3 regions of the Thermocrispum sp. genome follow, and region 1 is predicted to be linked to each of the others. Evidence: predicted binding sites of a transcription regulator. Region 1 holds the regulator's gene; each other region holds the start of a gene.
The links. Region 1 encodes LexA, which represses DNA repair genes until DNA is damaged. Its sites were predicted from a motif close to CGAACACGTGTTCG; they were not measured.
Positions count from the first base shown of each region.

Region 2: a site for LexA is predicted at 3,286-3,299, ahead of CXP56_RS06180 (SAV_6107 family HEPN domain-containing protein). Genes of this name have one in related genera too.
Region 3: a site for LexA is predicted at 1,257-1,270, ahead of imuA' (DnaE2-dependent mutagenesis accessory factor ImuA'). Genes of this name have one in related genera too.

Region 1 is NZ_PKFA01000037.1:21,889-29,842, reverse strand. It holds gene CXP56_RS08095 (vitamin B12-dependent ribonucleotide reductase) at 1-683, opposite strand, end outside; gene nrdR (transcriptional regulator NrdR) at 732-1,238, opposite strand; gene CXP56_RS08085 (hypothetical protein) at 1,656-2,108, opposite strand; gene lexA (transcriptional repressor LexA) at 2,389-3,051, shown strand; gene CXP56_RS08075 (hypothetical protein) at 3,058-4,086, opposite strand; gene hflX (GTPase HflX) at 4,115-5,593, opposite strand; gene dapF (diaminopimelate epimerase) at 5,636-6,460, opposite strand; gene miaA (tRNA (adenosine(37)-N6)-dimethylallyltransferase MiaA) at 6,467-7,372, opposite strand; gene CXP56_RS08055 (class III extradiol dioxygenase subunit B-like domain-containing protein) at 7,426-7,954, opposite strand, start outside.
Region 2 is NZ_PKFA01000025.1:70,349-78,302, reverse strand. It holds gene def (peptide deformylase) at 488-988, shown strand; gene CXP56_RS06185 (maleylpyruvate isomerase N-terminal domain-containing protein) at 1,907-2,671, opposite strand; gene CXP56_RS06180 (SAV_6107 family HEPN domain-containing protein) at 2,671-3,192, opposite strand; gene CXP56_RS06175 (GNAT family N-acetyltransferase) at 3,419-3,976, shown strand; gene CXP56_RS06170 (DUF885 domain-containing protein) at 4,467-6,146, opposite strand; gene metF (methylenetetrahydrofolate reductase [NAD(P)H]) at 6,190-7,074, opposite strand; gene CXP56_RS06160 (polyprenyl synthetase family protein) at 7,201-7,954, shown strand, end outside.
Region 3 is NZ_PKFA01000058.1:30,362-38,315, reverse strand. It holds gene CXP56_RS14990 (DUF6194 family protein) at 1-100, shown strand, start outside; gene CXP56_RS14985 (hypothetical protein) at 290-850, shown strand; gene imuA' (DnaE2-dependent mutagenesis accessory factor ImuA') at 1,382-2,074, shown strand; gene CXP56_RS14975 (DNA polymerase Y family protein) at 2,320-3,978, shown strand; gene CXP56_RS14970 (error-prone DNA polymerase) at 3,978-7,412, shown strand; gene CXP56_RS14965 (helix-turn-helix domain-containing protein) at 7,716-7,954, shown strand, end outside.

The DNA of each region.
Region 1 (7,954 bases):
ATGGTGCCCGCCGAGGCGTCGGCGCCCCGCATGAACGACACCGGGCCGGACGCCGTGCCGCCCGAGGACAGCAGTTCCTTCGACGAGCGGATCCTGGACAGGTTCAGCCCGGCGCCGGAGCCGCCCTTGAAGATCAGCCCCTCCTCCTTGTACCAGTTGAGGATCGACTCCATGTTGTCCTCGACCGAGAGGATGAAGCACGCGCTGACCTGCTGCTTGGACGACGTGCCGACGTTGAACCAGACCGGGGAGTTGAAGCTGAACACCTGGTGCAGCAGCATCCAGGTCAGCTCGTGCTCGAAGATCTCCGCGTCGGCCTCGGAGTGGAAGTAGCCGTGCTCCACGCCGGCCTTGGTGTAGGTCTTCACCACCCGGTCGATCAGCTGCTTCAGGCTGCGCTCACGGGTCGGCGAGCCCACCACACCGCGGAAGTACTTGCTGGTGACGATGTTGGTGGCATTGACGGACCAGAACGACGGGAACTCGACACCGCGCTGCTCGAAGTTCACCGAGCCGTCCCGCCAGTTGGTCATCACCACATCGCGCTGCTCCCATTCGACCTCGTCGTACGGGTGCACGCCCTCGGTGGTGAAGACCCGCTCGAGCTTCAGTCCGGTCCGCTTGGCTCCCCTGGACTTCCCGGACTTGCCCGAAGCAGGGCTCGTCCCCACGGTCTCTGTCATGCCAACTCCCTCACTCCAGCGCTGCGCGCAGGCGCATCGCGCCCTTGCTCACTTCTTGCCGTCGCTGGCCGTTTCGCTGTCGTCGTCCGCCTGGTCGCCCTGCGCCTGACCCATCGCGGCCCGCAGGTCGGCGATCTCCTTCTCGAAGTCCTCGATCGACTCGAAGGAGCGGTACACGCTCGCGAACCGCAGGTAGGCCACCCCGTCCAGCTCCCGCAGCGGGCCGAGGATGGCCAGCCCGACCTCGTGGCTCGGCACCTCGGCCAAGCCTGCCGATCGGATGGTCTCCTCGACCTTGTGCGCCAGCTGCTGCAGGTCGTCCTCGCTCACCGGCCGCCCTTTGCACGCCCGCCGGACGCCGTCGACGACCTTCTCCCGACTGAACTGTTCGGTGACGCCGGACCGCTTCACCACCGCGAGTACCACCGTTTCGGACGTGGTGAACCTGCGGCCGCACTTCGAGCACGCACGGCGCCGCCGGATCGCCTGGCCGTCATCCACTTCCCGGGAATCGACCACACGCGAATCCTCGTGCCTGCAGAACGGGCACCGCATGCCGCGACCTCCGGGACCTCAACGACCACGCACCAGCCCACCCATCACACGCCCTGCCTCCGTTGGACTCCCCGGGCGCGGATTGGTGATCGTCTTGTGGATCGACGGTGGACAACCCACCGCCTGCTGTGGACAACTACTTCGTCAGCAACCCAAATTGTGGAACAACTACACGCATGTAACTACTACATGTTGGGGTCGACACTAGAACGCCGGGGGCGACTTCGCAACTCTCACGCGGGTGAAGTCCGCTACGAATTCACCCCCTCACCCTCCGTCGCCGACACGGCCCGGCGGAGACTGCGACGATCCTCGGCACCCGGCCGACAGGACGCCGCCAAGCCGACACGACACGCGCAGGACACGACGCGCGAAGCCGATCCCGCGAGCGGGGGCCTGCCGTCGCGGCACGCCCCGCTAGCCCCGCGACTCGACCGGCACGGTCAGCGCGTGACCGGGAGCCACCGCGCCCGCCGACACGCCGTTCAACTCCTCGATGCGCTCGACGACCGCACGCGGATCACTGTGAGGCGCAAACTTGACCGCCACGTCCCACAGCGTCTCCCCCGGGGCGATCGACACGATGGCCGTGCGATCCGGCACCTCCGCCGCCACCCCGTGCGCCAGACCGCCGAGCAGCAGCCCGAAAGCCACCACCGCGCAGGCCACCGCCACGGCTACCGCGACCATCACGCGCCACTGCCGCGCCGCGGAACGCGGCCCGCACGCCACGCCGGTGCGCCGCGGACTGGCCACCACGCGGCCCGCCCGAGGCGGACGACGCAACGCCTCCTCGGAAGTACGCCGACAGGCGCCTCGCGGCTGCACGGCGACGGGGCGCCGACATCCCTCGCTCGCAAGGACCGTCATGCTTCCTCCTTCGTGCCATCGGCTCGCGTCCGGCCGCCGGAGTGTTCGAACATGCGTTCGTCGAACACGTGATCGATGTGTACCACGCGGGACCGACAAAATCGAGACTTCACCGGCGTGTCGTTCGAACGCGTGTTTGAACTTGGCCAGGGCACGCGTTACTGTCGGTGACGCGACGTACTCGGATGTCGCGGACCAGCCTGGGAGGACAGCGGTGGCACAGCAGCCGAAGCAAGGCACACGGCGGCGCGCGAGCGGGAAGAACGACAACGTCCGGGAACTGCGGACCACCCGGCCGAGCGATCTCACCGCACGTCAGGGCCAGATCCTCGAGGTCATCCGCTCCTGGGTGGACGAACGCGGCTACCCGCCGAGCGTGCGCGAGATCGGCGACGCGGTGGGGCTGAACTCCACGTCGTCGGTGCAGCACCAGCTGCTGGCACTGCAACGCAAAGGGTATCTGCGGCGTGACCCGAACCGGCCGCGCGCGGTGGGCATCGTCCCGGCCGACCTCCCCCAGCGTCCGCGCAGCACCGAGGAGGAAGTCGCCGCCGAGCAGGCACGGCCGGAGCCTGCCTACGTGCCCTTGGTCGGGCGCATCGCCGCGGGCGGCCCGGTGCTCGCCGAGCAGGCCGTCGAGGAGATCTACCCGCTGCCGAAGGACCTCGTCGGCGAGGGCGAGCTGTTCCTGCTCACCGTCGCCGGTGACTCGATGATCGACGCGGCGATCGCGGACGGCGACCTGGTCGTGGTGCGCAAGCAGCCGACGGCCGACAACGGAGAGATCGTCGCAGCGATGATCGACGGCGAAGCCACGGTCAAGACGTTCAAGCGCAAGGACGGCCACGTGTGGCTGATGCCGCAGAACGAGGCCTACGACCCCATTCCGGGCGACGAGGCGACGATCCTCGGCAAGGTGGTCGCGGTCCTGCGGCGCCTCTGAGGCCGGCTAGCGGCGCCTGCGCCGGAGCTTGCCCAGCCCGAACCACAGCACGACAGCAGTCAACGTGGCGACCACCAGCGCAGGCAGCCTGGACCGCTGCTGATCTCCGGACGACGACTCGGAGGGTGCGTCACTGTTCCCAGCCTTGCCCGAGGACGAGCCGTCTTGGGTGGACGTCGCCGCGTCGACCAGGGCCGCGGCCTTGCGTACCGCCCGGATGGGCTGGCCGACCCCTTCGCCGGCGGCCAGCAGCGTGCCGTCCGGGTCGAACGCGATCGCCTCGCCCTGTGGCTCGCCGGGCAGCGGGACACGCACCGGTTCACGCTTCAGCGCGGCGACCACGTTCCCGTCGGGCGCCGGGAAAAGGTAGGCGTCGGTGTAGGTCCGAAGCGCCACGACGGTGCCGTCTCGGCTCACCGCGCCGCCGGTGACCAGCATCGATCCGATCGGTCCCACTTGGTCGGGCCCGCCCGGCGTGCCGGTCACGGCGAAGCTGACGGTGGCCACCTTCTCCAGCGGTGTCGGCCCCGGGGTGCGCAGGCGCTCGGCAGGCCGATAGACCGCCGACCGGCCGAGCACACTCTTGGTCACCACGTACGGCGTGCCGCGACGGTCCAGCAGCAGGGCTTCGGCGTCGTGCTGGCCGTCCGGATAGGTGAGCCGATGCAGGCTGGCGCTGCCGTCCGGCCGCACCGCGATCAGCGCCACGGTCTCCCGGGCCTTGCCGTTGTCGCCGGTGTCGGACAGCCACAGCACGCCGTTGGCGTCGAGCGCCAGATCCTCCACGTCGTAGGGATCGATGCTTGCGGTGATCGTGCGCTGGACGGTGCATTCACGATCCAGCACCATGACCTCGACTTGTGTCCCGCCGTCGTTGACGGCGAACAGCTCGCGGCCGTTGGAGGCCAAGCCGGACAGCTCGGGCAGGCGGGGGTCGTCGACGGTGCACAACGTCTTCGGCGCCGGCACCTCCGCCGCGGTGCTCACCGGAGCCCCGGCAGCAATGCCGATCACCACGGCCACTGCTGCGCCCACGGTCAGCCGCGTCCGCCGACCGGATCGGTCAGCGCGTGGCGGCACCATCGACGGCGAACTCTTTCAACGCCGCGGCCAGGTCGGGCTTGACCCGGGCGGTCAGCCGAGTGCCTTCCGGGTTGTGCTCCTCGACCAGCACCTCGCCCTCGGCGTGCGCGCGGGCCACGAGCTCGCCACGCGCGTACGGCACGAGCGCGTCGACCATCACCGCGGGCCGGGGCAGCCGGTCCGCGATCGCGTCGACCAGCTTGTCCAGCCCCTGGCCGGTGCGTGCCGAGACGACCACGGCGTCCGGGAGCAGATGCCGCAGCCGCATCAGGTTCACCTCGCCCGCCAGGTCCGCCTTGTTGATCACCACCAGCTCCGGCGGCAACGGCACGCCCTGGTGCTCGGAGACCTCCCGCAGCACCTGCCGGACGGCCGCCACCTGGTCCTCGGGCGCCGCGTCGGCACCGTCCACCACGTGCAGCAGCAGGTCGGCGCCGGTGGTCTCCTCCAACGTCGACCGGAACGCATCGACCAGCTGGTGCGGCAGATGACGCACGAACCCGACCGTGTCGGTCAGCGTGAACGTGCGGCCGTCCGGCGTCTGCGCCCGCCGCGTCGTCGGATCCAACGTGGCGAACAGCGCGTCCTCCACCAGCACACCCGCGCCGGTGATCGCGTTCAACAGGCTCGACTTGCCCGCGTTGGTGTACCCCACGATCGCCACGCTGGGCACCTCGTTGGCCTCCCGGCGGCTGCGCTTGGTGCGTCGCACGGTCTCCATGGCCGCGATCTCGCGCCGCAGCTTGGCGATCCGCTTGTTGATGCGCCTGCGGTCCGTCTCCAGCTTCGTCTCACCGGGACCACGCAGACCGACACCACCGGTGGCGCCGCCCGCCCGGCCGCCTGCCTGCCGGGACAGCGACTCACCCCAACCACGCAAGCGCGGCAGCAGGTACTGCAGCTGGGCCAGCTCGACCTGCGCCTTGCCCTCCCGGGACCGCGCGTGCTGGGCGAAGATGTCCAGGATGAGCGCGACCCGGTCGATGACCTTGACCTTGAGCTTCTCCTCCAGCTGGCGCAGCTGGCCGGGCGACAGTTCCCCGTCGACGATCACCGTGTCGGCTCCGGTGGAGCGCACCACGTCGGCCAGTTCGGCCACCTTGCCGGAACCGATGTAGGTGGCCGGATCCGGCCGGTTCCGCCGCTGCACCAAGCCTTCCAGCACCTGCGAGCCCGCCGTCTCGGCCAGCCGGGCGAGCTCGGCGAGCGAGGCTTCCGACTGTTGCGCAGTGCCCTCGGTCCACACGCCGACCAGCACGACGCGCTCGAGGCGGAGCTTGCGGTACTCGACTTCGGTGACGTCGTGCAGTTCGGTGGACAGGCCTGCGACCCGCCGGAGCGCGGCACGCCCTTCCTTCTCCAGCTCGCCGACCGAGGGCTCGTCGGCCTCGTCGGCGAGCGTGCCGGGCCGTTGGTCCGTTGCTTCCGGCGCATCGCGCCAGTTCTTCGTCTCTGTCATACACCTCCATCGTCCCACGGCCCGGCCGTGACGACGAATCTTTTACCGCTGCGCGGCCCACCAGGCATCGGCGATCTCGCCCGAGGCGACGAACTCGGCTGGGCCGGTCATGGTCGCCTCGCCGCCGGCCACGCGCACCTCGACACGCCCGCCGGGCATGTGCACCGCCCGGCTCCCCTCGCTTTCGCCGAGCAGATGCAGGTCCGCGGCCGTGACGGCCACGGTGCCGGTGCCGCACGCCCGGGTCTCCCCCACACCACGCTCGTGGACACGCATGCGCAGCGCCCCGTCAGCTCGGTTGACCAGCTCGACGTTCACGCCATCCGGGAAATCCGCCTCGTCGTACCACGGCTGATCACGCAGATCGAACGTGTCGACATCCGCGTCGACCAGGCACACCAGGTGCGGGTTGCCCACGTCCACGGCGAGACCACGCACCTCGACACCGCCGATCTTGGCCGACGAGCTGCCCGTCACCCGCACCGTTCCCATGTGCACCGTCACCGACATGTCGTCGTGCACCCGCACCTGCCGGTCACCGGCCCGGGTGGCCACCGGGAATTCCCTCGAGTCCACCAGCCCGGCCTCGACCAGGTAACGGGCGAACACACGCACCCCGTTGCCGCACATCTCGGCCACCGAACCGTCCGCGTTGCGGTAGTCCATGAACCAGTCGGCCGCGGTGCCCTCCAGGCCTGCGGCGGAGGCGCGGACCACCCGCAACACCCCGTCCGCGCCCAGGCCGCGCTGCCGGTCGCACAACGCCCGCACACGAGCCGCCGTCAGGTCCAGCGCATTGCCTGCGTCGGGGAGCACGACGAAATCGTTCTGGGTGCCGTGGCCCTTGACGAAACCGATACCCACCACGCCAGGCTACGGCCTGTCCTCGACGAGCTTCACCACGCGGGTCAGCAGATCGGGATCGCCGGCGTCCAGCCAGGTGATGCGGTCGTCCCGGCGGAACCACGACCGTTGACGGCGCACGAACCGCCGGGTCGCCCGCGCGGTCGCCTCCGCCGCTGCGGCGAAGTCACCGTCACCGTCGATCGCCTCGATCACCTGCTTGTAGCCCAGCGCCTGGGACGCCGTCTTGCCGTCGCGCAGGCCACGCTGCAGCAGCCGCCGGACCTCGTCCACCAAGCCGTGGGCGAACATGCGCTCCACGCGGGCGTCCACCCGCGCGTCCAGCTCGTCCGGGTCGCGGTCCAGGCCGATCAGCACCGTGCCGTAGCGCGGCGGCCCCGGCTTGGGCATGGTGGCCGAGAACGGTCTGCCGGTGATCTCGATGACCTCGAGGGCCCGCACGATCCGGCGCGCGTTGGTGGGCAGGATCGCCACCGCGGCCGCCGGGTCCAGCTCGGCCAGCCTGGCGTGCATGGCTTCGGCGCCTCGCCGTGCCGCCTCGCGTTCCAGCCGTTCCCGTACCGCCGGATCGGTCCCCGGGAAGCGGAGATCGTCGACGATCGCTCGGACGTACAAGCCCGAGCCACCACAGACCACCGGCACGACTCCGCGCGCCAGCAGGCGCTCGATGATCGCCCGTGCGTCACGCTGGAATGCCGCAACCGACGCGGTTTCGGTCACCTCCAGCACGTCCAGCAGGTGGTGTGGGACGCCGCGCCGCTCGGCGGGTGGCACTTTCGCCGTGCCGATGTCCATCCCCCGGTACAGCTGCATCGCATCGGCGTTGACGACCTCCCCGCCGACGCGCAGCGCCAGTTCGATGGCCAGGTCCGACTTGCCGGTCGCCGTCGGACCGACGATGGCCACCGGGCGCAGGCCGGCGGCGTCCGCCCCGGCGTCCTCGGCAGCGGGGGAAAGCGCAGGTTCGGTCACGGTCGTTCCCAGGTCGCGACGTGGTAGCCCACCCCGAATGGTGCATCCGAGTACAACAGCTTGCTCACCCACCGGTCGTCACCGAGCACCCCGGCGGCGACCTGCCATGCCGCGCGGCCCATCGCCCCCATGTCCGCGGCCAGCTCCGGCTCGATGCTGCTCAGCGCCGCGGCGTCGGCCTTGGCGAGTGCCGCCGCAACGCGTGCCTCGAAGGCCGGAGCCCGCTCGTCCGGCCTGGCCGGTGCGCGTTCGCCGTGCCGGATCGACCCGTCGCCGAGGACGAGCAGCACACCCGGTCCGGGGACTGCCGAGCGCTGCGCCGCGTCCGCCAGCCGCCTCCCCAAGCCGATGCATTCGTCCGGCGGATAGCCGGGCGGCACCAACTCGACGTGCACCGACGTGGCACCGGTTTGCCCACGCAGCCACCCGGCCACGAGCGCGGGCAGCGGGGCATCCGGCTCCACTTCCCCGCCCGGCTCGTCCGAAAGGGCCACGGGCACGTCGACGCCGTATCCGGCGAAGGTG
Region 2 (7,954 bases), on a different contig from region 1:
GGAGCAGGCTCTGGTGCTCGCGGGCAGGGGCGATGCGGAGCCAGTGGGCGGCTGGTGGATCGAACACGGACCGGATTGGCTGTTGTGGGCAGGCGACCAGCCGGCCTGCGGTCGTCTGCGGAAGCGCCCTGGTGGGCCGCCGACAGGACCTCGTTCCGACGCGGCACCGCCCCGGTGCTGGCCCGGGGTGGAATCCGGGAGCTGGCCCCGTGACCGATGCGGGGCACCTCGTGACCGATTGCGGGAGCTGGCCCCGTGACAGGTCCCGAAACCGGTCCCGTGACGTAGTGCGCGTGCTGGTCCCGTCAGGAACCGGTTGGCCCCGTCAGGAACCGGTTGGTTCCGTGATGGAATCGCGGTGCTGGTCCCGTAGCGGAATCCTGGCGAGGTTCCGGGTCGATCCCGGGTGCTGGTCCGGTGTGGGAGCTGTTGTCGACGCCGGCAGGTGCGCCGGTGTCGAGCGTGCGTCGCAGGGAACGGAGGAGCGGTGGCGATCAAGGAACTGCGGTACTTCGGAGATCCGGTGCTGAAGACCCCGTGTGAGCCCATCACGCGGTTCGACAGGAGCACCGAGGTCTTGGTGCGCGACCTGCTCGACACCGTCGACCAGCCGGGCCGGGCGGGCTTGGCCGCACCGCAGATCGGCGTCGGCCTGCGCGCGTTCAGCTACCGGGTCGGCAAGCAGCTGGGCTACGTGCTCAACCCGGAGCTGGTGGAAGTCTCCGACGACGTGCACGAGGTCGACGAAGGCTGCCTGTCGGTGCCGGAGCTGTGGTTTCCGGTGGTACGGGCCAAGCGCGCCGTGGTCCGGGGCGTGGACGTGCGCAACGAACCAGTCACCATCGCCGGGGAGGGCTTGCTGGCGCAGTGCTTGCAGCACGAGACCGATCATCTGGACGGCAAGCTCTACCTGGACCGGCTGGCCCCGGAACAGCGGAAAAAGGCCTTCCGGATGTGCCGCGAATCGACGTGGTTCTGGCGACGGTGAGCCGGGCGGCCCGGTTTATTGTCGGCGACGGTGAGCCGGGCGGCCCGGTTTCGGGGGAACCGGGCTGTGAGCAGGATGTGGTGGCTCTGCGGCATCGGGCCGGAGCACCGGCACGGCTCAGACGAGCGGGACAAGATCGGCGTACAGAGCGAACGCGCTGGTGAGATACGCGGGATACCGGTGAGGTGAGGTACGCGGGAGGCAGGTCCGCCGCTGGCCGGCCTGCAGCCGACGCGCGCCAGCCACGCGGGCCGACAGCCAGGCGGGTCAGCCGCACCAGGCCGAGAGCCACATGGGTCAACCGCACCAAGCGGACGGCCAACAGGCGTCAGCCGCGACGAACCGACTGCCGGGGGCGTCAGCCACGCCGAGCCGACAGCCAGACAGGCACCAGCCACGCCAAGCCGACAGCCAGGCGGGCGTCAACCGTCCAAACCGCCAACCAAGCGGGCACCAGCCACAGCAAGCCGACAGCCAGACAGGCGCAAGCCGCGCCGAGCCGGCGGCCGGCTGGGCGTCACGCAGGGTCGACGGCAGCGGGCCTCGCCCGGCAAGAACCGCCCGCGGAGCCCAGTCGACGACCATTCCTCACGGGCGTCGGAGTGGCAGCCGCGCCGCATCGGGGGCTGGGTCGGCAATGACGCCCCTGGCGAGTCCGCAACTTCGGGCGACTCGGCCGACGAAAACAAACCAGGACGCCCGGCAAACCAGGACGCCCGGCAGACCGGACGTTGGCCGGCCCTGCGGCCGATGGGATCGGCTGGCCGGCAGGACCATGGCCCGGCCGCCCCGGCAGCTCGGCCACCACGCCCCGGCACCTCGGCCACGTCCTGCCCACTCGGCGCACGTGCGGCTCGGCCAGCACTCTGCCACTCGGTGAGCCTCATGCACCCGCTCGGCACGTGGCCGACCGAACCCTCACCGAGTGGCCAGCCGAAGCAGCGCCCACAGCTGGGCGACGGCGTCCTCGTCCCCCTCCGTGGTCACCGCACCGGTCGGCACTCGCCCCCACAGCCACAGGTACAGCCGCATCGCGGTACCCGTCACGCGCGCGTCGGCCCCTGCCACCTCGTCCGCGTCCGCGCGCCACGCGGCCGTGGCCGACGGGCCGGCCCTGGTCATCCAGTGCCGATCGCCCACGCTGATGCCCACCGTGCCAGCCCGCGTCCCGGACACCCCGAGGACCCCGAGACGATGGCCGTACCACAAGGTCAGCACCTCGTCGATACCGTCGACCGCCACGTCCTCGGCGACCTCGGTGACGTCCTTTTCCGCCGCGCTCTCCACGTCCGTGCGATGCACCGTCGTCTCGTGCGCCATGCGCCTGCGCCAGAATCCGGCCGTGGTGTCCTCCGGCCACCAGGTGCCCGCAGGCTCATGCGGATCCCGCCTCGCCAGCTCCTCGGCCAGTTCCGCATAACTTTCCCGCAGATACTGCTGCACCGGCTCACCACGCGCGGGCTCCCGCTGCCACTCGGTCGGCCGTTCACCGGTTCGCAACCACGCCACGACCATCCGATACACCGAGCCGACATGCCGGACCGTCTCGGCGAGCGTCAGCCCAGGCACCGCAGGTACACGCGCATCCGGGCGGGCGCCCGAGGAGGCATCCACCAGCAATTCGACTTCGACCCCCAGCACATCGAGCAGCCGCCCGTGCTCGACGAGAACCTTCTTCGACATCAGGCGGACCGCAGGTCTCGCTGCGCCGGGACACGCACCGCGGCGCTTTCGCCCGGCACCACCCTGCGCTGACCAGCACGCCGGACACCGCGCGCACGCACACCCTGCGGCGGGCCCGCATACACCGCGCGCGTGGCCAGCTCGGTGAACTGGCCCGCCTGCCGCACCAGATCGTCGGCCGTGCGCCGGCTGATCCGGCCGCTGATGCCCGCCTGCGCGGCATCGTGCAGACCGGAGTGCGCGGCGAAGAACCTCGCCCACTCGGCCAGCTCGGGCGCGGAGACCTCCAACAGCACCCAGCTGCTGGCCGGCTTCGCCCGCCCCCGGTGCGGCCTGCCACGCGCCACCAGCACGGCGGCGGCCGCTCGCAGCGCCGCGGCATAGGCCGCGGTGAACCGCTCGGCGGGCTTGTCGGCCCACTCCGCATCGCCCAGCGTCCGCCTGGCCTGCGCCAGCAACGAACGCGCCATCGGGGCGACCGGGGCGCCGGGCGAGGGCTGCCGGGCCATGGTGCCAGCCATGCTGCTCCCCTCCACTCCTTCGTCGGCGGACCGCGAAGCGAATGCCCGGCGGCGCTTCCCCGATCGCCGCCGGGCCACACCCGAGACCGCTTCCGAACACATGTTCGAACACTGGGAACATTAGCACATATGTTCGAAGGCGGGCAACAGCCCGGTCCGGCAAAAGTGTCCTCGTCAGCGCGTTCGCGATTAGACTTCTCACCGAGAGCGAGGGAGGGAGGCGGTCGTGACAACGATGCCCTCGCGCACCGTCCGCTACGTCGAACTCACGCCCGCCGAGTTCCGGCAGCGGCTGCCCGAATCACTCGATCTCTACGTGCAGGCCATGCGCTACCCGCCGGGCACGGCCGAGCAGCGTGCCCCGATGTGGCTGGCGCACATGCTGCGCGAGGGCTGGCGCAACGTGACCGCCCTCGACGCCGAAGGAACCATGATCGGCCTGGCCTACGGCTATCGCGGCCGACCTGGGCAGTGGTGGCACGAGCAGGTCCGCGCCGGGCTGATGGCCCGTGGCGAGCCGACCGACCCCCTCGACGACTACTTCGAGCTCACCGAGCTGCACGTGCGGCCGGACAGCCAGGGCAGCGGAATCGGCGAGGAGCTGGTGCGCACCCTGCTGGCGGATCAGCGGCAGCCGAGGGTGCTGCTGTCCACCCCGGAGGGCCCCAGCAGAGCCTGGCGCCTGTATCGCCGCCTCGGCTTCACCGACGTGCTCCGGCACTACCGGTTCGCAGGCGACCCGCGGCCGTTCGCCGTCCTCGGCCGCAGCCTCCCCCTCGACTGACGCGACCCGGCGAACACCGCAGAACGCCGCCAGGGCGAGCGCATGCCGGCTCCGGCAAGGCCGGACCAAGAGCGCGGACCGTGATCGCACCCGGAACGCCCCTGCCGGACACTGTGCGCTGAACGACTCGGTCGGACACCGCGCGCCGAACGGCCGGAGTCACGACCCGGCGGTCAGGGCACGACCCGGCAGCCGCCGGAAAGGTGGTCCTCCGACTTTGGCTCGGGCGTCGGCGCCGGAGCGGACCGCCAGCACCACCGACGGAGCCGGGCACAACAGGGCACGACGTGACAGCACCAGAGCGACCGCCGAGCTGAAGCCCGCACGACAAACCAGGCACGGACCAGGGCAGGACCGGCCAGCACGCCACGGGGCCGAGCCGCGGCGGACCATGGACGCGCATCGGTACCAGGCGGCCGGCCAATGCTCCGGACCGGAGGCTCGCCAGGGCCCACGGCGAGGCACGACCACCAGTGCCGCACGGCCGGAGTCAGTACAACGCGGCCAGCTGCTCGCGCAACGTGTCCAGCCCCATCCCACCCAGGCGCAACGCCCTGGTGTGGAACTCCTTCAGGTCGAACGCCGCCCCGGCCCGCCGCCGGGCGTCCTCGCGGGCGGCCAGCCACAGCCGCTCGCCGATCTTGTACGCGGGCGCCTGGCCCGGCCAGCCCAGGTAGCGGTCGATCTCGTCCCGCACGTGCGCCGGGTCGGTGATCGTCCGGGTGAGCATGAACTCCAGGCCGAGATCCGGCGTCCACCGCTCGCCTTCGTGGAATCCCGTGCCCCGCGGGATCTCCAGCTCCAGGTGCATCCCGATGTCCACGATCACCCGCGCGGCCCGGAACAGCTGCCCGTCCAGCATGCCGAGCAGGTTGCCGTCGTCCTCCAGAAAGCCCAGGTCGCGCATGAGCAGCTCGGCGTACAACGCCCAGCCCTCGGCCAGTCCGGACGTGGTGCTCATCAGCCGCTGGAACCGGTTCAGCGACTTCTCGTACACGCTGGTGCCGATCTGCAGGTGATGCCCGGGCACGCCCTCGTGGTAGACCACGCTCAGCTCACGCCACGTGCTGAATTCCTCCCGGTCGGCCGGGATGGACCACCACATCCTGCCGGGCCTGCTGAAGTCCTCCGACGGCCCGGTGTAGTACGCGCCGACCGACCCTCCCGGCGGTGCGATCAGGCATTCCAGCCGGGTCAGCTCGCCGGGGATCTCGAAGTGCGTACCCTGCAGCGCCCGCACCGCCTCGTCGGAGTGCTGCTGCATCCACTGCTGAAACGCGTCCTGGCCGACCACGCGATAGCGCGGGTCGGCATCCAGCGCTTCGGCCACCTCGGCCAGCGAACCCCCCGGCTTGATGCGCTGACCGATCTGGCGCATTTCCCGCTCGAGCTCGGCGAACTCGTGCCAGCCCCACTCGTAGGCCTCCTCCAGGTCCACCGCGGAGCCGAGGAACACCCGCGACCACAGCGCGTACTCGTCCCTGCCGACCGCGTCGGTGCTCCTGGCCACCGGCGCCAGCTCGGCACGCAGGAACCCGGCGAACTCGGCGTAGGCCTCCTGCGCTTCCGCGCACCGGCGCTCCACCTCGCGGCGCAATGCTTCGTCGATCGACGCGCCTGCCGCCGCCGACGCCAGCTTCTGGAAGTAGCCCTCGGAACCGTGGAGGCCAGCCCACACCTCGCACTGCTCGGCGACCTTGGCAACCTGGCGCAGCGCAGGCGCACGACCGCGATCGAGGGCTTCCAGCAGCGATGCCCGGTACCCGGCGAGCGCGGCAGGCACCGCGTGCAACCGGGCGGCGATGGCTTGCCAGTCCTCCGCGGTCCGTTGTGGCATCAGGTCGAACACCATGCGGATCTCGTGCGCCGGGCTGGCGATGGTGTTCAGCGGCGCCAGATCCAGGTTCGCCTCGTGCAGCTCGACGGCCAGCCCCACCCGCTCGGTGAACACGGCTTTGGCCACCCGCTCGGAGTCGTCCGCCGGCTCCGCTGCGCGGACCGCCGCCAACGCGCGGCGAGCCAATTCGGCGCGCTGGGCCACGCCGTCCGGCGAGTAGTCGGTCAGCTTGTCGTCGTGGCCCGGGATCCCCAGCGACGTGGCTTCCACTGGGTGAGCCGCGGCGAACTCGTCGACGAAGGTGTTGCAGGTGTCGTGGATGCCCTCTGCCATGCCCGGCAGGCTACCTCCGCAGGCAACCGTCCGCGGCCACGACTCACGCCCGGACCGGAACCAGGCCGAGCCGGGTCACCACTTCCCTGGTCGCCTTGGACCGGTTGAACGTGTAGAAGTGCAGGTTCGGCACGCCCTCGGCGAGCAGCCGCTCGCACAGCTCGGTGGTCACGTCCAGCCCTTCGGCCCGGAACGCCTTCTTGTCGTCGGCCAGCGGCTCCAGCCTGCGCAGCAGCCACTCCGGGGCGGGCGCGCCGGACAGCTCGATCGTCTTGTGCAGCGTCCGCGGCGTGGTCAGCGGCATCACGCCGGGCAGCAGCGGCGCATCCACCCCCGCGGCGGCCAGCCTGTCCCGCAGCCGGAGGAAGTCGTCGGCCTCGTGGAACAACTGGGCGATGGCGAACTCCGCCCCCGCCTGGAACTTGCGCACCAGGTAGCGGGTGTCGGTCTGCAGATCCGGCGAGTGCGGATGCCCGTACGGGAAGGCCGACACCCCGACGCAGAAATCACCGAGCGAACGGATCAGCTCGACGAGTTCGTAGGCGTAGTTCAGCCCCTCCGGGTGCGGCACCCACTCACCGTGGATGTCCCCCGGCGGGTCGCCACGCAGCGCCAGCACGTTCCGCACCCCGACCGCGGCGTAGTGGCCGATCACGTTGCGCAGCTCGGCCACCGAGTGGTCCACCGCCGTCAGGTGCGCCATCGGCACCAGCGTGGTCTCCTGCGCCACCCTGGCGATGCTGCGGATGGTGCCGTCGCGCTTGCTCCCGCCCGCGCCGTAGGTGATCGACATGTAGGCCGGGTCGAACGATTCGAGCTCGCGGATCGACCGCCACAGGATCGCCTCCTCCTCGGCGTCACGGGGCGGGAAGAACTCCACCGAGAACGTGGGTGCCTCGCCGGAGATTCTGGACAGCACCGAGCTCATGTACACAGAGTAACAATCGTCCGCAGACCGGGAATTGTTCCCAAGATCCGGGAGAAAGCTCCCGCAACCGAGCCCACACACCGCCCCGCACGCGCATGTGCACCGGCGACGACGGACGATAGGCGCGTGACAGACACCGACCTGCCCGCAGCCGTCCAGCGCGTCCTCGAGCACTACCTCGCCCGAGCGGCCGGCGACCTCGCCGAGAAGTACCAGCCGTTCGGCGAGGCGGTGGCGGCGCTGCGCGCGTTCGTGCTCAACGGGGGCAAGCGCCTGCGGCCGACCTTCGCCTGGTGGGGCTGGCGGGCGGCAGGTGGCGCCGCGGACGGCCCGGCGGCCGAAGGGGCGCTGCACGCGGCGGCGTCGCTGGAGCTGATCCAAGCCTGTGCCCTCATCCACGACGACTTGATGGACGCCTCGGCGATCCGCCGCGGGGCGCCCACGGTTCATGTCGCGTTCGCCACCAAGCACCGGCAACAGCGCTGGCTGGGCACCGCCGAGGGGTTCGGGCTCGCAGCCGCCGTGCTGATCGGCGACCTGGCCCTGGTGTGGGCGGACGACATGTTCGCCGCCGCGGACCTTCCCGCGGACGCGCTCGCCGCGGCCCGCCCGGTGTGGGAAGCGATGCGCACCGAGGTCCTGGCCGGCCAGTACCTCGACGTCCACACGCAAGCCACCGGCGACGCCAGCCCGGAAGCCGCCCTGCGGGTCAGCGAACTGAAGACCGCCGCCTACACGGTGGCACGCCCGCTGGAGCTGGGAGCCAGGCTGGCCGGTGCGGCCGACGACCTCACCACCGCCCTGCGGTCGTTCGGCACCGACATCGGGGTGGCGTTCCAGCTGCGCGACGACCTGCTCGGCGTCTTCGGCGATCCCGAGG
Region 3 (7,954 bases), on a different contig from region 1:
GGCGGCGGTGCGGGAACTGCTCGGCGAGGCGTGTCGGATCGCGCGGGCCAGGTACGAGCGGCGGGAACGACGCAGACAGCGGGTGAGTGATCACCGGTGAGCACCGCGAATCTGGGGTAAGTTTCCCCGCATGACCGCGCAGGGTCCGACGTGGCAGGCGGCGTCCGGCCCAGGACGTCCGTCGTCTCCGGCTGCGTATCGGCAACCGCCGCCTACGGCCGCTTACCGGCGCCCGCCGACGGCTGGTCCACCCCGTCGGCCGCGGCCTCCTCGGCCGCGCTGGCCGTTCGTGCTGATCGGTGTCGTGCTCGGTGCGGTGGCGCTGGTTGGCGGATATCTTGCGCTGGTCTTCTACAGCTCGGTCGGTGTTGCACCGCTGGCGGATCCGGTGCCCGAGGAGTGCACGGTGTCCGCCGAGCTGCTCGCCGAAGCCGGTACGCCGAGCTGGCAGAGCGGTCCGTTGCACATGCGTGACGGCGTGGAGGGTGTCTCCTGTCGCTGGGTCGCCGGGCCGGACGAGCATGTTCGTAAGCGGCAGCTGAGCGTGGAGGTCGACCGTTATCACGCCAAGCCCGCCGCGCAGGAAGCGGTCGTCGAGCTGACGGCCGGGCGGGGTGGCATGAGCGAGCTGAGCGATGTGGGTGACGAGGCGTTCGTGCGCGCCGTCGACGGGAACGCCGAACTCGTGGCCCGCCGTGGACGGACGGTCGTCGCGGTGCAGCTGGCTGGCTCCGACAAGACCTTCTTCAGCGGACTGCTCGGAGAATCGGAGGATGTCGCCGTGCCTGCCGAGCGACTGAAGAAGCTGGTCGTCGCCGTGGGCCGCGAATTGCTCGCCGACGCACGGTGAGTCGGTGAGGGTTCGGTGCGTCTGCATCGCACCAGGTACCCTCCCGCCCACACCACGTCCTACCGTTCTGCGGGGTTTGCGATGGCCCGGGCTCTGCGGTCGATGCCGACGGCGTGACACGGCTGCCTTCCGTCGTTGGCCCACCGGGCGAACGACGGTTCTCACGCCCCGACGAACCGAGCGGACCACCCTGCCCGGCGGTCCTTGCGCCAGCAGGGGCCTGCGCTTGTTTCGGATGCCGTCGGTTACAGGTTGCTGCGATTGGTGCCGAATTCGTCGGGCGAGGGGTGCCTGGCGCGTTCTCAACCACTCCGACCTGTGGTTTTCCTCGGCCAGCTGACTCGATGGAATGGCCGGTGACGGTGCGCTTGACAAGTGCCCCGGAGGTGGCGTTCACTATCACTATCGAACATATGTTCGAGAACGAAGCCACCGTCGCTCCACGGTGGCCGATGACCGGGAGCTGCCGCCCGGTCGTGGTTTCCGGGAGGTGATGGGATGTCGGGCGCGCGCACGTCCACGGTGCCAGAGGTGGCCGACACCGTGGATGCGGTCGCTCGGCTGGCGTCGTTGCCGGGGTTGACCACCGCGAGTGAGGTGGCAGCTGACGTTGCGGGAGCGTCAGCGACGGGGAAGCTCCTTCCGGTGGTGCCCGAACTGGAGGCCGTGCTGCCCCTCAGGGGCCTGCGGAGGGGCAGCACGGTTTCGGTCACCGGGGCGCGGTCGGTGTTGCTCGCGCTGCTGGCCAGGGCGACCGCGGCGGGGTCGTGGGCCGCCGTGGTGGGGATTCCGGACGTCGGGTTGGCCGCCGCCGCCGAGCTGGGCGTCGAGCTGTGCAGGACGGCGCTGGTCCCGCGCCCGGGTCCGGACGTGGTGCGGGTGGCTGCGGCGTTGCTGGACGGGGTGGACATCGTCGTGGTGCCGGGCGGGACGAGCATGGCGGCGGCGTCCGCGCGCAGGCTGACCGCCCGGGTGCGGCACCGGGGCGGCGTGCTCGTCGCCGAAGGCCGATGGCCTGGGGCGGACGTGGAGTTGGTCTGCACGCCCGGCTCCTGGGACGGAGTGGACGAATTCGGGCGGGGCTACCTGTCGGCCCGCACCATGCGGATCCAGGGGCGCGGCAAGTCCTCGGCCCGGGTGCTGGAGACGACCGTGCTGCTGCCCGGGCCCAGCGGTGGTGTCGAAGCGGGCGAGCACGCGCGGAGGCTCGAGGTGGCGAGCTGATGCGGCAGCGAGTGACGAGGCGGTGGCGTGTTTCGCGGGCAGGCCAGGCGGTGCCGGAGCGGGAGGCGGCGCGATCGGTGGATACCCGTCCCAGCGATGCGGATGCCGGGCAGTCCGGAGGAGGCAAAGCCGCGGCGAGTCCGGATGGCGCGGCCGGTGCGCAAGGCGCGTTTCCCGGGGATGCCGGTGCTGGGAGCTCCGGCTCCGGCGAACGATCCGCGGCGGATGCGCAGCAGGCGGCGCGGCTGGTGGTGGTGTGGTGTCCGGATTGGCCGGTGACGGCCGCGTGCGTGGCCGCCGGTGTTCCCCTGCACCATCCCGCGGCGGTGTTCGCGGCCAACCGGGTGGTGGCTTGCTCTGCGGTGGCGCGGCGCAACGGGGTCCGGCGCGGGATGCGCAGGCGGGAGGCGCAGGCGTCATGTCCGGAGCTGGCGGTGCTTGCGGTCGACCCGGCGCGCGACGCGCGGTTGTTCGAGCCGGTGGCCGCCGCGGTGGAAGAGCTGGTGGTCGGGGTGGACGTGGTGCGTCCCGGGGTGGTGGCCGCCCCGGTGGACGGGGCGCTGACCTACTTCGGCGACGAGCATCGGCTGGTGGAAAGCCTGGTGGGCCACGTGTCGGCCATGGCGGGGGTCGAGGTGCAGATCGGGATCGCCGACGGGTTGTTCGCCGCGCTGGCGGCGGCTCGCCGGTCGTGCGTGGTGGAGCCGGGCGGCAGCCGCAGGTTCCTGGCGCCGCTGCCGGTGACCGAGCTCGATCAGCCGGGCAGCGTCCTGGCCGAGTTCGACGGCTGTGCCGATCTGGTCGCCGATCTGGTCGACCTGTTGCGCAGGCTGGGGCTGCGCACCTTGGGGCAGTTCGCCGAGCTGCCGGAGCGGACGGTGAGTTCGCGGTTCGGCAGGCTCGGCATGCTGGCCCATCGGCTGGCCAGCGGCTTGTCCGAGCGGCCGCTGGACCGGCGCAAGCCGCCCGCCGAGCTGGCGGTGGAGGAGACGTTCGACGTCCCGGTCGGCACGGTGGAGGAGGCCGCCTACGTGGCGGAGCGGATGGCCGGGAAGCTGCACGCGAAGCTGGCGGGCCGGAACCTGGCCTGCACCCGGCTGGGCATCTATGCGCGGACCCTCAGCGGTGAGGAGCTGTCCCGTGTGTGGCGCTGCGGCGGGACGGACGGCGGCACCAATGGCGTTCCGGTGGCCGCACGCGGCATCGCGGACAGGGTGCGCTGGCAGTTCGACAGCTGGCTGCAGGGTGAGCAACGGCCGCAGAGCGGTGTGGTGACGCTCCGGCTGGAGCCGGAAGAGGTGGTCGAGGCCTCCCTGCTGCAACTGCACCTGTGGCGTGGTGGAGCTGGGGACAACCCGGCGGACGACGATGCAGACGAGCGGGCAGGCCGGGCGCTTGTCCAGGTGCAGCGGCTGCTCGGGCCGGAAGCCGTGGTCACCGCGGTGCTGGGCGGCGGGCGGGGCCCGGCCGAGCGGGTGCGGCTGGTGCCGTGGGGTGAGGCCAGGGGCGACGAGGAAACCCTGCGGCGTGGTGCGGGCGCGCAGCAGGAAGTTCCGACCTGGCCGGGCAGGCTTCCAGCGCCGTCGCCGGCGACAGTGCATCCGGAGCCGGTGCGCGCGGCGGTGGTCGATCGCCGGGGTTTGCCGGTGCGGATGACCGAGCGCGGGGTGCTGAACGCACCGCCTGCCCGGGTGGCGGTCGACGGTGGGCCGTTGCGCGAGGTCACCGCGTGGGCGGGGCCGTGGCCGCTGGACGAACGGTGGTGGGATCCCCGCGCGGCCGGGCCTGCCGCACGGATCCAGGTGGTGGTGTCGGAAGGGCCCGCTGCGGCCGGCCGAGCGCTGCTGTTGCGCTGCCGCGAGCAGCAGAGCCCTCGCTGGCAGGTGGAAGGGGAGTACACGTAATGGGCTGGTTCAACTTGCCGCTGCCGTGGTCGGAGATGGAGCGCACGCTCTCCGGCCACCCCACGCAGCAGTCAGGCGACGGTGGAGACAGCCCGGCATGGACGCGGCGCCGGGAGGGCTACTTCCGCCCGGACGACCTGGCGGAGCTGCAGTTCGACGACGACGCGGGAGCGCGGCCCCGGGTGCCGTACGCCGAGCTGCACTGCCACTCCAACTTCAGTTTCCTGGACGGTGCCAGCCACCCGGAGGAGCTGGTGGAAGAGGCGTCCCGGCTCGGCCTGGACGCCATCGCGCTGACCGATCACGACGGCATGTACGGCGCGGTCCGCTTTGCTCAGGCGGCCAAGGAGCTAGGGGTGCGCACGGTCTACGGAGCCGAGCTCGGTTTCGGCAGGCGGGACGAGCCAGCCGGGCAGGCCGGCCGGTGGCCCGCCGGCCAGGAGCGTGAGCTCCCGCCGCAGCCGCAGGCCCGCTCCGGGCCCGCCGATCCCGCCGCGGAGCACCTGGTGCTGCTGGCCAGGGACGCGCAGGGCTATTCCGCGCTTTGCGCGGCGATCACCGACGGACAGCTGGCCGGTCACGAGGACCCGGAGAACCGGCTGGCGGAGAAGGGCAGGCCGCGGTATTCGCTGCCGGAGGTGGCCGAGCGGGTCGCCGGGCGGGTGGCGGTTCTGACCGGGTGCCGGAAAGGCCCGCTGCGCTCGGTGCTGCCGTCGCCGGACGCCCCGCGGGAAGCACGCGTCGAAGGCTACCGGCGGGCGGCGCAGCGCTTGCGGGAGCTGACTGCCCTGTTCGGCAAGGACAACGTCTACGTGGAGCTGTTCGATCACGGCCTTCCGGCCGACACGGCCCACAACGACACCATGGCGGCGCTGGCCGCGGAGTTCGGCCTGCCCACGGTGGCCACCACCGGCGCGCATTACGTCACCCCGTCCCGGGGCAGGCTGGCCGCGACGCTGGCGGCGATCAGGGCCAGGCGCAGCCTCGACGAGCTGGACGGATGGTTGCCGCCGTCGGCGGGGGCCCACCTGCGCTCCGGTGCCGAGATGCAAGCGCGCTTCGCGCGGTATCCGGGGGCCGTCCAGCGCGCCGCTTTGCTGGGAGTGGAGTGCGCGTTCGATCTCGAGCTCATCGCGCCGGACCTGCCGCCGTTCGACGTGCCGCCCGGCCACAACGAGACGAGCTGGCTGATCCAGCTGACCTACGAAGGCGCGGTGGCGCGCTACGGCACGCGCTACCAGAACCCGAAGGCCTACGCCCAGATCGAGCACGAACTCAAGGTGATCACCGAGCTGAACTTTCCCGGCTACTTCCTGATCGTGGCCGACATCGTGCGGTTCTGCCGGGAGAACGACATCCTCTGCCAGGGGCGCGGCTCGGCGGCCAACTCGGCGGTGTGCTACGCGCTGGGCATCACCAACGTCGACCCGGTCGCGCACGGCCTGCTGTTCGAGCGCTTCCTGGCGCCGGAGCGGGACGGCCCGCCGGACATCGACGTCGACATCGAGTCCGATCGCCGCGAAGAGGTGATCCAGTACGTCTACCGCAAGTACGGCAGGCTGAAGGCCGCCCAGGTGGCCAACGTCATCACCTACCGGGCCCGGTCGGCGGTACGGGACGTGGCCAGGGCGCTGGGGTATGCGCCGGGGCAGCAGGACGCCTGGAGCAAGCAGATCGACCGGTGGACAACCCACGCGGCGAACGCGGACAACGACGTGCCCGACGAGGTCGTCGACCTGGCCAATCAGCTCGGTGACTTTCCGCGCCACCTCGGCATCCACTCCGGCGGGATGGTGCTGGCGGACCGACCGGTGAGCGAGATCTGCCCGGTGGAGTGGGCGCGGATGCCCGGGCGCAGCGTGCTGCAGTGGGACAAGGACGACTGCGCCGCGGTCGGCCTGGTGAAGTTCGACCTGCTGGGGCTCGGCATGCTCTCGGCCATCAAGTACGCCGTGGAGATGGTGCGCGACTACCAGGGCATCCACATCGACCTGGCCAAGTTGCCGCTGGAGGACCCGAAGGTCTACGACATGCTGTGCCGGGGCGACGCGGTGGGTGTCTTCCAGGTGGAGAGCCGGGCGCAGCTGGCCACCTTGCCGCGGCTGAAGCCGCGCACCATCAAGGACCTCGCCATCGAGGTCGCGCTGATCCGGCCGGGGCCGATCCAGGGCGGGTCGGTGCACCCCTACATCCGGCGCCGCGCCGGGGTGGAGAAGGTCACCTACGACCATCCGCTGACCGAAAGGGCGCTGCGCAAGACGCTCGGCGTGCCGCTGTTCCAGGAACAGTTGATGCAGCTGGCCATCGACGTCGCCGGGTTCGACCCGGCGGAGGCCGACGAGCTGCGCAGAGCCATCGGCGCGAAGAGATCCGTGCGCCGGATGGAGGCGTTGCGGCAACGCTTCTACGACGGTGCCGCGGCCAACGGTGTCGACCAGCCCACCGCCGAGCGGATCTTCGCCAAGCTGGTCGCGTTCGCCAACTTCGGCTTCCCGGAAAGCCATGCGTTGAGCTTCGCGTACTTGGTCTTCGCCAGCGCGTACCTGAAGTGCTACTTTCCCGCGGCGTTCTGCGCAGCGCTGCTCCGCGCGCAGCCCATGGGCTTCTACTCGCCGCAGTCGTTGGTGGCCGATGCCCGCCGGCACGGCGTGACGGTGCTGGGGGCGGACGTGAACGCCAGCCTGGCGCATACCACATTGCGCCCGGACCCCGATGGTGGCGAGCCTGCGGTGCTGCTGGGGCTGTCGTCGGTGCGCACGCTCGGTACGGAGCCTGCCGAGCGCATCGTCGCCGAACGCCGGGCGCACGGGCCGTACCGCAGCATGACCGATCTGGCCAGGCGGGTGCGACTGACCACGCCGAAGATCGAAGCCCTGGCCACCGCTGGCGCGTTCCGCGAGCTGGAGCCCGATCGGCGCAAGGCGTTGTGGTCCGCGGGGGCGGTCGCGCAGGAGCGGCCGGAGAAGTTGCCGGACAGCGGCGTGGGTGTGGAAGCGCCGCCGCTGCCCGGGATGGAGAAGGTGGAAGTTGCGATGGCCGACGTGTGGGCCACCGGGTTGTCGCCGGACAGCTTCCCGATCCAGTTCCACCGGGAAAGGCTGGACAGGCTGGGTGCGGTGCCTGCGGCCAAGCTGGTCGAGATCCCGCACGGGACCCGGGTGCTGATCGGCGGGGCGGTGACGCACCGACAGCGACCGGCCACTGCCAACGGCATCACGTTCCTCAACCTCGAGGACGAGACGGGGATGGTCAACGTGGTGTGCACCAAGGGGTTGTGGGCGCGCTACGCCACGATCGCTCGTTCCAGCCCGGCGCTGCTGGTCCGGGGAGTGGTGGAACATGCCGCGCACGGCGCGGGTGTGGTGAGCGTGCTGGCCGACAAACTGCAGCACCTCGACGTGCGGATCCGCACCAAGTCGCGTGATTTCCATTGAGTAGGACGCGTGGGGCTCCGCCGAGCAGGACGGGTGGGGTTCTGTCGGGCAGGGCGGATGCCGGACTCGGTTGAGCAGGCCGAGTGCCGGATCGTGCGGCCGTTGCCATCCAGGGCATCAGTCGTACCGAACCCGGCAACCACCGCTCCTTGATCGGCGAACCACGAGAAGGTGACGGGAGGGGGTGATTACGGCGGGAAGCACCTCGGTGTGACCCACGACATAGGTATCGAAGTAGGTGGTTTGACCAATTGGGTTGGTTTCCGCCTCCACGGCAGCATCGACGCTGGCAAGGAGGTCACCATGAACGCAGCCGACGTTCTCGAGCTGGAAAAGATCGCGATCACCCAGTTGGTCGCGCACAGCGACATCTGGGCCGACCTGGCGGAGCCCACCCCGCAACGGAACGCTGGCGCATCCGTCAGCGCCGACTCCGTGCGGAGGTTGGAGCAGCTGGGCCTCGTGACGCGATCACCAGCCCGCAACGGGGTCTCGCTCACGTCAGCCGGTGTGGAGGCGCTTGCCTACTTGGCCAAGTCGTG